DNA from 2 places in the Pseudoalteromonas sp. LC2018020214 genome. Region 2 is predicted to be linked to the other one. Evidence: predicted binding sites of a transcription regulator. Region 2 holds the regulator's gene; the other holds the start of a gene.
The links. Region 2 encodes FliA, which starts transcription of late flagellar genes. Its sites were predicted from a motif close to CTAAAGNTNNNNNNNNNNNNGCCGATA; they were not measured.

Region 1: a site for FliA is predicted at 1,106-1,132, ahead of pomA (flagellar motor protein PomA). Genes of this name have one in related genera too.

What each region holds. Positions count from the first base shown of each region.
Region 1 is NZ_CP066804.1:2,879,703-2,883,129, reverse strand. It holds gene ispA ((2E,6E)-farnesyl diphosphate synthase) at 1-625, opposite strand, end outside; gene JG479_RS12800 (exodeoxyribonuclease VII small subunit) at 628-870, opposite strand; gene pomA (flagellar motor protein PomA) at 1,192-1,959, shown strand; gene JG479_RS12790 (flagellar motor protein MotB) at 1,962-2,882, shown strand; gene JG479_RS12785 (hypothetical protein) at 3,087-3,427, shown strand, end outside.
Region 2 is NZ_CP066804.1:1,071,815-1,075,241, forward strand. It holds gene flhF (flagellar biosynthesis protein FlhF) at 1-166, shown strand, start outside; gene JG479_RS04615 (MinD/ParA family ATP-binding protein) at 159-1,019, shown strand; gene JG479_RS04620 (RNA polymerase sigma factor FliA) at 1,046-1,756, shown strand; gene cheY (chemotaxis response regulator CheY) at 1,797-2,180, shown strand; gene JG479_RS04630 (protein phosphatase CheZ) at 2,198-2,971, shown strand; gene JG479_RS04635 (chemotaxis protein CheA) at 2,987-3,427, shown strand, end outside.

The sequences.
Region 1 (3,427 bases), 1.8 Mb from region 2:
TGCTTAAATTTTCTAAGGTTTGTTGATCTGCCTTTTCACTGCACAGTGCACCAAGTGTAATTGCACAATTAATTAAAGCTCCTGTTTTTAGCTTATGTATTCGCTCAAGCTCTTGTACGGTAATTACTTTATCTGTTGCTGCTATGTCAAGACCTTGTCCGCCTACCATGCCCTCAAGGCCTGATGCGTGGGCAAGCGTAGCAATCATTTTTACTTGTGTTTGCGACGAGCATGTAAATTTGTGATTCGCAATAAGCTCAAAGGCGAGTGTTTGTAGGGCATCACCGGCTAAAATTGCATTTGCCTCGCCAAATTCTATATGGCAAGTAGGGCGGCCACGGCGTAAGTCGTCATCGTCCATAGCAGGCAAATCATCATGAACTAGCGAATAGCTATGGATACACTCAATTGCAGCAGCAAGTACATGTAAGTCTTGCTGGTTTGCACCGAGCATTTTACCTGTGGCATAAACTAAAAATGGACGTAATCTTTTACCGCCATTAAATAATCCATACTGGGTGGCGTTCTTTACCGTTTCTTCAGTATCGAGAGGCTGTTTAAAATGCTGCTGTAAGGTCGCTACTACATCTTTTTGAGCACGTTCGATATAATTATTTATGCTCACAGCTATTCCATATCATTATCAAAATTCGTAAGAACTGACTTTTCGCCATTCCCCATCAAAATTGATACTTTTTGTTCTGCTTGCTGTAATTTACCTGATGAAGCACTTGCTAATGCAATTCCACGCTCAAATTGCTTTAACGATTGCTCAAGCGATAAGTCACCTTGTTCCATGTCACTAACGATTGTAGATAATTCTTCTAGTGCTTGTTCGAAACTTAAGTTTTCAGGTTTTTTAGTCGCCATCTTTATTTCAGCTTACATAATAAATTTAGGGGTCAATTTTAGGGGGAATGCTAAACTAGGTCAAAGGATGATATTGGTTTTTTACCTTTATAACGTTAAATTATATTTCAAGTGTATTAATAAAGCCTTAATAGCGGTCTGTTAGTTTAATAAATCAATTGATAATTAGGTAGCCCTTATAACTTGATCTAAAATAGTGCTAAAGGCTGCTTTTTATGTTTATTTATAAAAATGGCTTAAGCAATTCAATATGTTGCCGATAAGCAGTTAATAATAAAAGTTTATGATAAGGCCATTAAGCATGAAACTTCTGGAGGAAATGTGGATTTAGCAACCATAATCGGGATCCTAGGCGCAATTGGCTTAATTGTCATGTCTATGTTTATGAGTAGTAGCGGTGAAATGGCTATGTTTGCCGATGCTCCTTCTAGTGTAATTGTATTTGGTGGTTCACTTTTCATTGTTTTATCAAATTTCACCATGTCGCAGTTTTTGGGTATAGGTAAAGTTGTTGCTAAAGCGTTTATGTTTAAAATAGAAACGCCAGAAGAACTTATTGAAAAAGCAGTAGAACTTGCTGATTCAGCTCGTAAAGGGGGGTTTTTAGCACTCGAAGAAGCTGAAATCCCGAATCCATTTATGCGCAAAGGCGTCGACATGCTTGTTGATGGCCATGACGCAGATGTTGTTCGCGCCACACTTCAAAAAGATATCTCTTTAACCACTACTCGACATGAAATGGGCGCAGGCTTATTTAAGTCATTAGCCGATATTGCACCAGCAATGGGAATGATTGGTACTCTAATTGGCTTAGTTGCAATGTTATCTAACATGGATGACCCAAAAGCAATTGGCCCGGCAATGGCGGTAGCGCTTTTAACAACTTTATATGGTGCGTTTTTAGCCAATGTTGTGGCAATTCCTATTCAGGTAAAACTTGAACTGCGTAAAGACGAAGAGGCTATGAATCAGCGTTTAATTTTAGATGCTATTTTAGGTATACAAGATGGCCAAAATCCAAAAGTAATCGAAGGTATTTTGAAAAATTACTTAGCTGAATCTAAACGCAAAGTAGATACCGAGGAGTAATTATGTCTGATCAAGAGTGCAAATGCCCACCACCAGGCCTACCAGCATGGATGGGAACATTTGCCGATTTAATGTCACTGTTAATGTGCTTTTTTGTACTCTTGCTTGCGTTTTCAGAAATGGATGTACTTAAGTTTAAACAAATTGCGGGCTCTATGAAGTTTGCTTTTGGTGTGCAGAATAAAATTGAAGTAAAAGATATCCCTAAAGGTACCTCTGTTATTGCTATGGAGTTTACCCCAGGCAAACCAGAACCCACTCCAATAGAAACTATTCAACAACAAACAGTAGAAATGACTCAACAAATGTTAGAGTTTCAGGCTGGAGATGAAAGCTCAGCTGGCGGCAGGCAAGAACAGCGCGGGGACAAACGTGGTGGCGAATCTCGTAGTACTTCTCAAGAGCAATCGTCAGAGCAAGCAACTTCAGCGGCCGATCAGGAACAAACTAACGAGCTCGTAAAAAAAATCGCGCAGCAGCTTGAAAAGCAAATAATAGATGGTGCAATTGAGCTTGAATCTTTAGGGCAGCAAATAATTATTCGTATTCGAGAGAATGGTTCATTTCCTTCGGGTAGTGCATTTTTACAACCTAAGTTTAAACCCATAATTCAAGATATTGGTGTACTGTTAAAAGATGTACCTGGCGAAATAACTGTATCTGGCCATACAGATGATTTTCAGGTGTCGAATGAGTTATATATTAACAACTGGGACTTATCATCAAAGCGTGCCGTAGCAGTCGCAAGCGAGCTGCAAACGGTGCAAGGGTTTGATAAAAACCGCATGATGGTAGTGGGTCGGGCTGATACCCGTCCACTTGTTCCAAACGATTCAAATGAAGATCGCCGCAGGAATCGCCGAGTAGAAATATCTATATTACAAGGTAAAGCAAAAGAGTCAGCGCCTATTGATGTACGTTAAGCTATTGCTTGGTATTATATCTCACTACTTTTTGTTTTAATTTAGGGTACTTAATTGCCTAAGCATCTTGGCAATTTCATCATTTTAGCTTACAGTACATTTCCTTAACATATGTAATGGAATGCCCGTGAATAAAAAATATAAGTATAGCGATATGCCTGGAAATGGTACTGGCGGAGATGACGATAAGACGAAAGAATAACAATGCCTTTATGGGTTGATAAGGTAATTACATTTCTTGAACTTAGCTGGGTTTTATTTTTAATCCCAGCTATTGTTGTTTTCTATTTGCGTAAAGATTTTTTAGCATTACGATTTGTATGTGTCACAGGTGTATTTTTCTTATTTGGTGCACTTATATACGATTCTTTAAAAGAGTTTGATAAAGATATTTATATATATAGATATCTTGTCTGGGCGTTTAATGACATAGCTTGGATGGCTTTAATTGCCTATCTTGGGATAAAAGATAAAGTTTATTTATGGCAATGTGTGTTAGGTCAGTTGGTTGTTATAATGGCACCAATTTTACAACTTTTTCGCGT
Region 2 (3,427 bases):
TCCAATAGGGTATCTTACTAATGGTCAACGAGTACCAGAGGATATTCGTGTTGCAAATGCTGAGAAACTAGTTAAAAAGGCTGAGCAATTATATTTAAAAAGAACAAAAGAACAACATTCAAGGCACCAAGCAGTGGCGCCAAGCACAGTAGGGATGTATGATTAACACAGTATTAGATCAAGCAAGCGGCCTGCGCAAAATGAGTCAAAACAATAACAACGGCGTAAAAGTTATCGCTGTAACCGGTGGTAAAGGTGGAGTAGGGAAAACAAATGTTTCTCTAAATACAGCTATTGCACTTGGGCAGCAAGGTAATCGAGTATTAGTGCTGGATGCTGACTTGGGTTTAGCAAACTGTGATGTGATGCTTGGTTTACGTGTAGAGCGTAACTTGTCACACGTCTTGTCTGGTGAATGTGAGCTTGATGAAATTTTAGTTGAAGGCCCTGCAGGAATTAAAATTGTACCCGCTACATCGGGTTCGCAAAGTATGGTTGAATTATCACCATCTGAGCATGCTGGGCTAATTCGTGCGTTTAGCGAATTGAATACCGAATTTGATATTTTAATTGTAGATACAGCTGCTGGTATTTCAGACATGGTACTGAGCTTCTCGCGTGCAGCGCAAGATGTAATGGTTGTTGTATGCGATGAGCCTACATCAATCACCGACGCTTACGCACTTATTAAAGTATTAAGTCGTGAGCACGGCGTTTATAAATTTAAAATTGTTGCCAATATGGTGCGCAGTATGCGTGAAGGCACTGAATTGTTTGCAAAGCTATCTAAAGTTACCGACCGCTTTTTAGATGTATCAATGGAACTAGTAGCAACGGTTCCTTATGATGAAAATATGCGCAAAGCAACACGTCGTCAAAAAGTAATAGTAGAGCTCTTTCCAAATTCGCCAGCCGCTCTTGCGTTTAAAACGCTGGCAACAAAAGCAGTTAAATGGCCAATACCCAACCAACCATCTGGGCATTTAGAGTTTTTCATTGAGAAACTAGTAAACGGTTAATTATGACAACACTGGTGAATAGAGCTATGGGATATCAATCAACACAAAATTTAAATGTGATTGTTGAGAAGCATGCATCACTTGTTAAAAAAGTGGCATGTCATCTAATTGCTCGATTACCACCTAGCGTTCAACTTGATGATTTAATTCAATCAGGAATGATAGGTTTAATAGAAGCTTCGAAAAACTTTGATGCAACAAAAGGCGCAAGCTTTGAAACTTTTGCCGGTATTCGTATTCGCGGTGCTATGCTTGATGAAATGCGCCGTGGTGATTGGGCTCCTCGTTCAGTTCACCGTAAAAACAGGCAAGTTGCAGAAGCAATTACTGAGCTCGAAAGTAGTCTGAACCGCGAACCAACGGACATAGAAGTTGCTGAAAAACTTGAAATTTCGCTCAATGAGTACCATCATATTTTAAATGATGCGAATACGAGTAAAATATTAGGCATTGAAGACCTTGGTGTAGATGAGGATGTTATTACTCCTGTAGGCCAAGATTTAGCACAAGATAAACCTTTTAATAATGTTAAAAATGATAGGTTTAATGAGTCTTTGCTAAGTGCAATTAAGTCATTACCAGAGCGTGATGCAATGGTGCTTTCTTTGTACTACAACGATGAAATGAATTTAAAAGAAATAGGACATATACTCGATGTAAGTGAATCGCGTGTAAGTCAGATACATGGTCAGGCGATGATTAAGCTTAAAGCTAAAATCAATGACTGGATAAATTAGTAGTAAGTAAACAAAGGTTAATACCTCACTGGGGGATGTTTTGGATAAAAACATGAAAATTCTTGTAGTTGATGATTTTTCAACGATGAGACGCATTATAAAAAACCTGTTACGTGACTTAGGTTTCACTAACGTTCAAGAAGCTGATGATGGGTCTACAGCTTTGCCTATGTTGCAAAATCAAGTGTTTGATTTTGTAGTTACGGATTGGAATATGCCTGGAATGCAGGGTATTGATCTTTTAAGAGCAATACGTGCAGACGAGAAGTTAAAACATATCCCTGTATTAATGGTAACGGCAGAAGCTAAAAAAGAACAAATAATAGCTGCGGCGCAAGCTGGCGTGAATGGTTATATTGTTAAGCCATTTACGGCTGGAACATTAAAAACTAAATTAGAAAAAGTATTTGAACGCTTAGGCTAATGATGGGGGAGAGGCTTATGCCAGCACCAGCTGCGCCTCAAATAACGTTAGAACAAGCTCGTCAGCTCGTTGTTTTTTTAGAAAATGATGAGCAAGACAAAGCAAATCAGTTGATTTTAGAGGCTGCTTCTAAAGAGCAGTCTGAATTATTTGCTGAAGTTGGAAAGTTGACTCGTCAACTTCACGAAGCTCTTAAAAGTTTTGAGCTTGATACTCGCTTAAGTGACATAACTACAGATGCGATTCCAGATGCTAAAAAGCGGCTTAATTATGTTATAGAAATGACAGAAAATGCGGCTAATAAAACAATGGATGCAGTGGAAGCGAGTCTTCCTATAGCCCAACAGTTAGCGGACGAAATATCTCATATCAAACCGACATGGGATCGTTTAATGAGCCGCGAGATTGAGCTTGGTGAGTTTAAGCAACTTTGCCATAGCATCGATAAGTTTATGAACAACTCTCATCATAAGACTGATGAGCTTCAAAGCTTAATGACAAATGTACTAATGGCTCAAGACTATCAAGACTTAACAGGTCAAGTTATTCGCCGTGTTATTGAACTTGTTAGGGAAGTAGAAGAAAGTTTACTTCATCTTTTAACTGCGTTTGCTGAACAAGACGACAGTAACAGCACCGCGAATAAAGTAGAACAACAAAAAATAAAAGAACCAGTTGCCACACAAACTTTAGCAGGTCCTGAAGGCCCTATTATTGATAAAGAATCGCGTAATGATGTTGTATCTGATCAAGATGAAGTTGATGATCTTTTATCAAGTTTGGGCTTCTAAGAGGAGAGTAACTGCATGTTTGAAGTCGATGAAGATATTTTACAAGACTTTCTTGTAGAGGCTGGAGAAATCCTAGAGCTTTTATCTGAACAGTTAGTTGAGCTGGAAAATAATCCAGAAGATACCGAGTTACTAAACGCTATATTTAGAGGTTTTCATACTGTAAAAGGTGGTGCAGGCTTTTTAGCTATGACAGAACTTGTAGATGCTTGTCACGGTGCTGAAAACGTATTTGATTTACTACGTCAAGGCGTGCGAACAGTCAACTCAGAGTTAATGGATGTTATTTTACAAGCACTAGACACCATTAATGAGATGTTTGCGACTATCCAAAACAGAGACAAGCCTGAACCTGCAGATCCTGAATTACTTCATACTCTTCATATCTTAGGTCTACCTCCAACAGAAGCCGAAGCCACTGAAGCCTCTTCACAAACAGAGGTTGAACAACCTCAT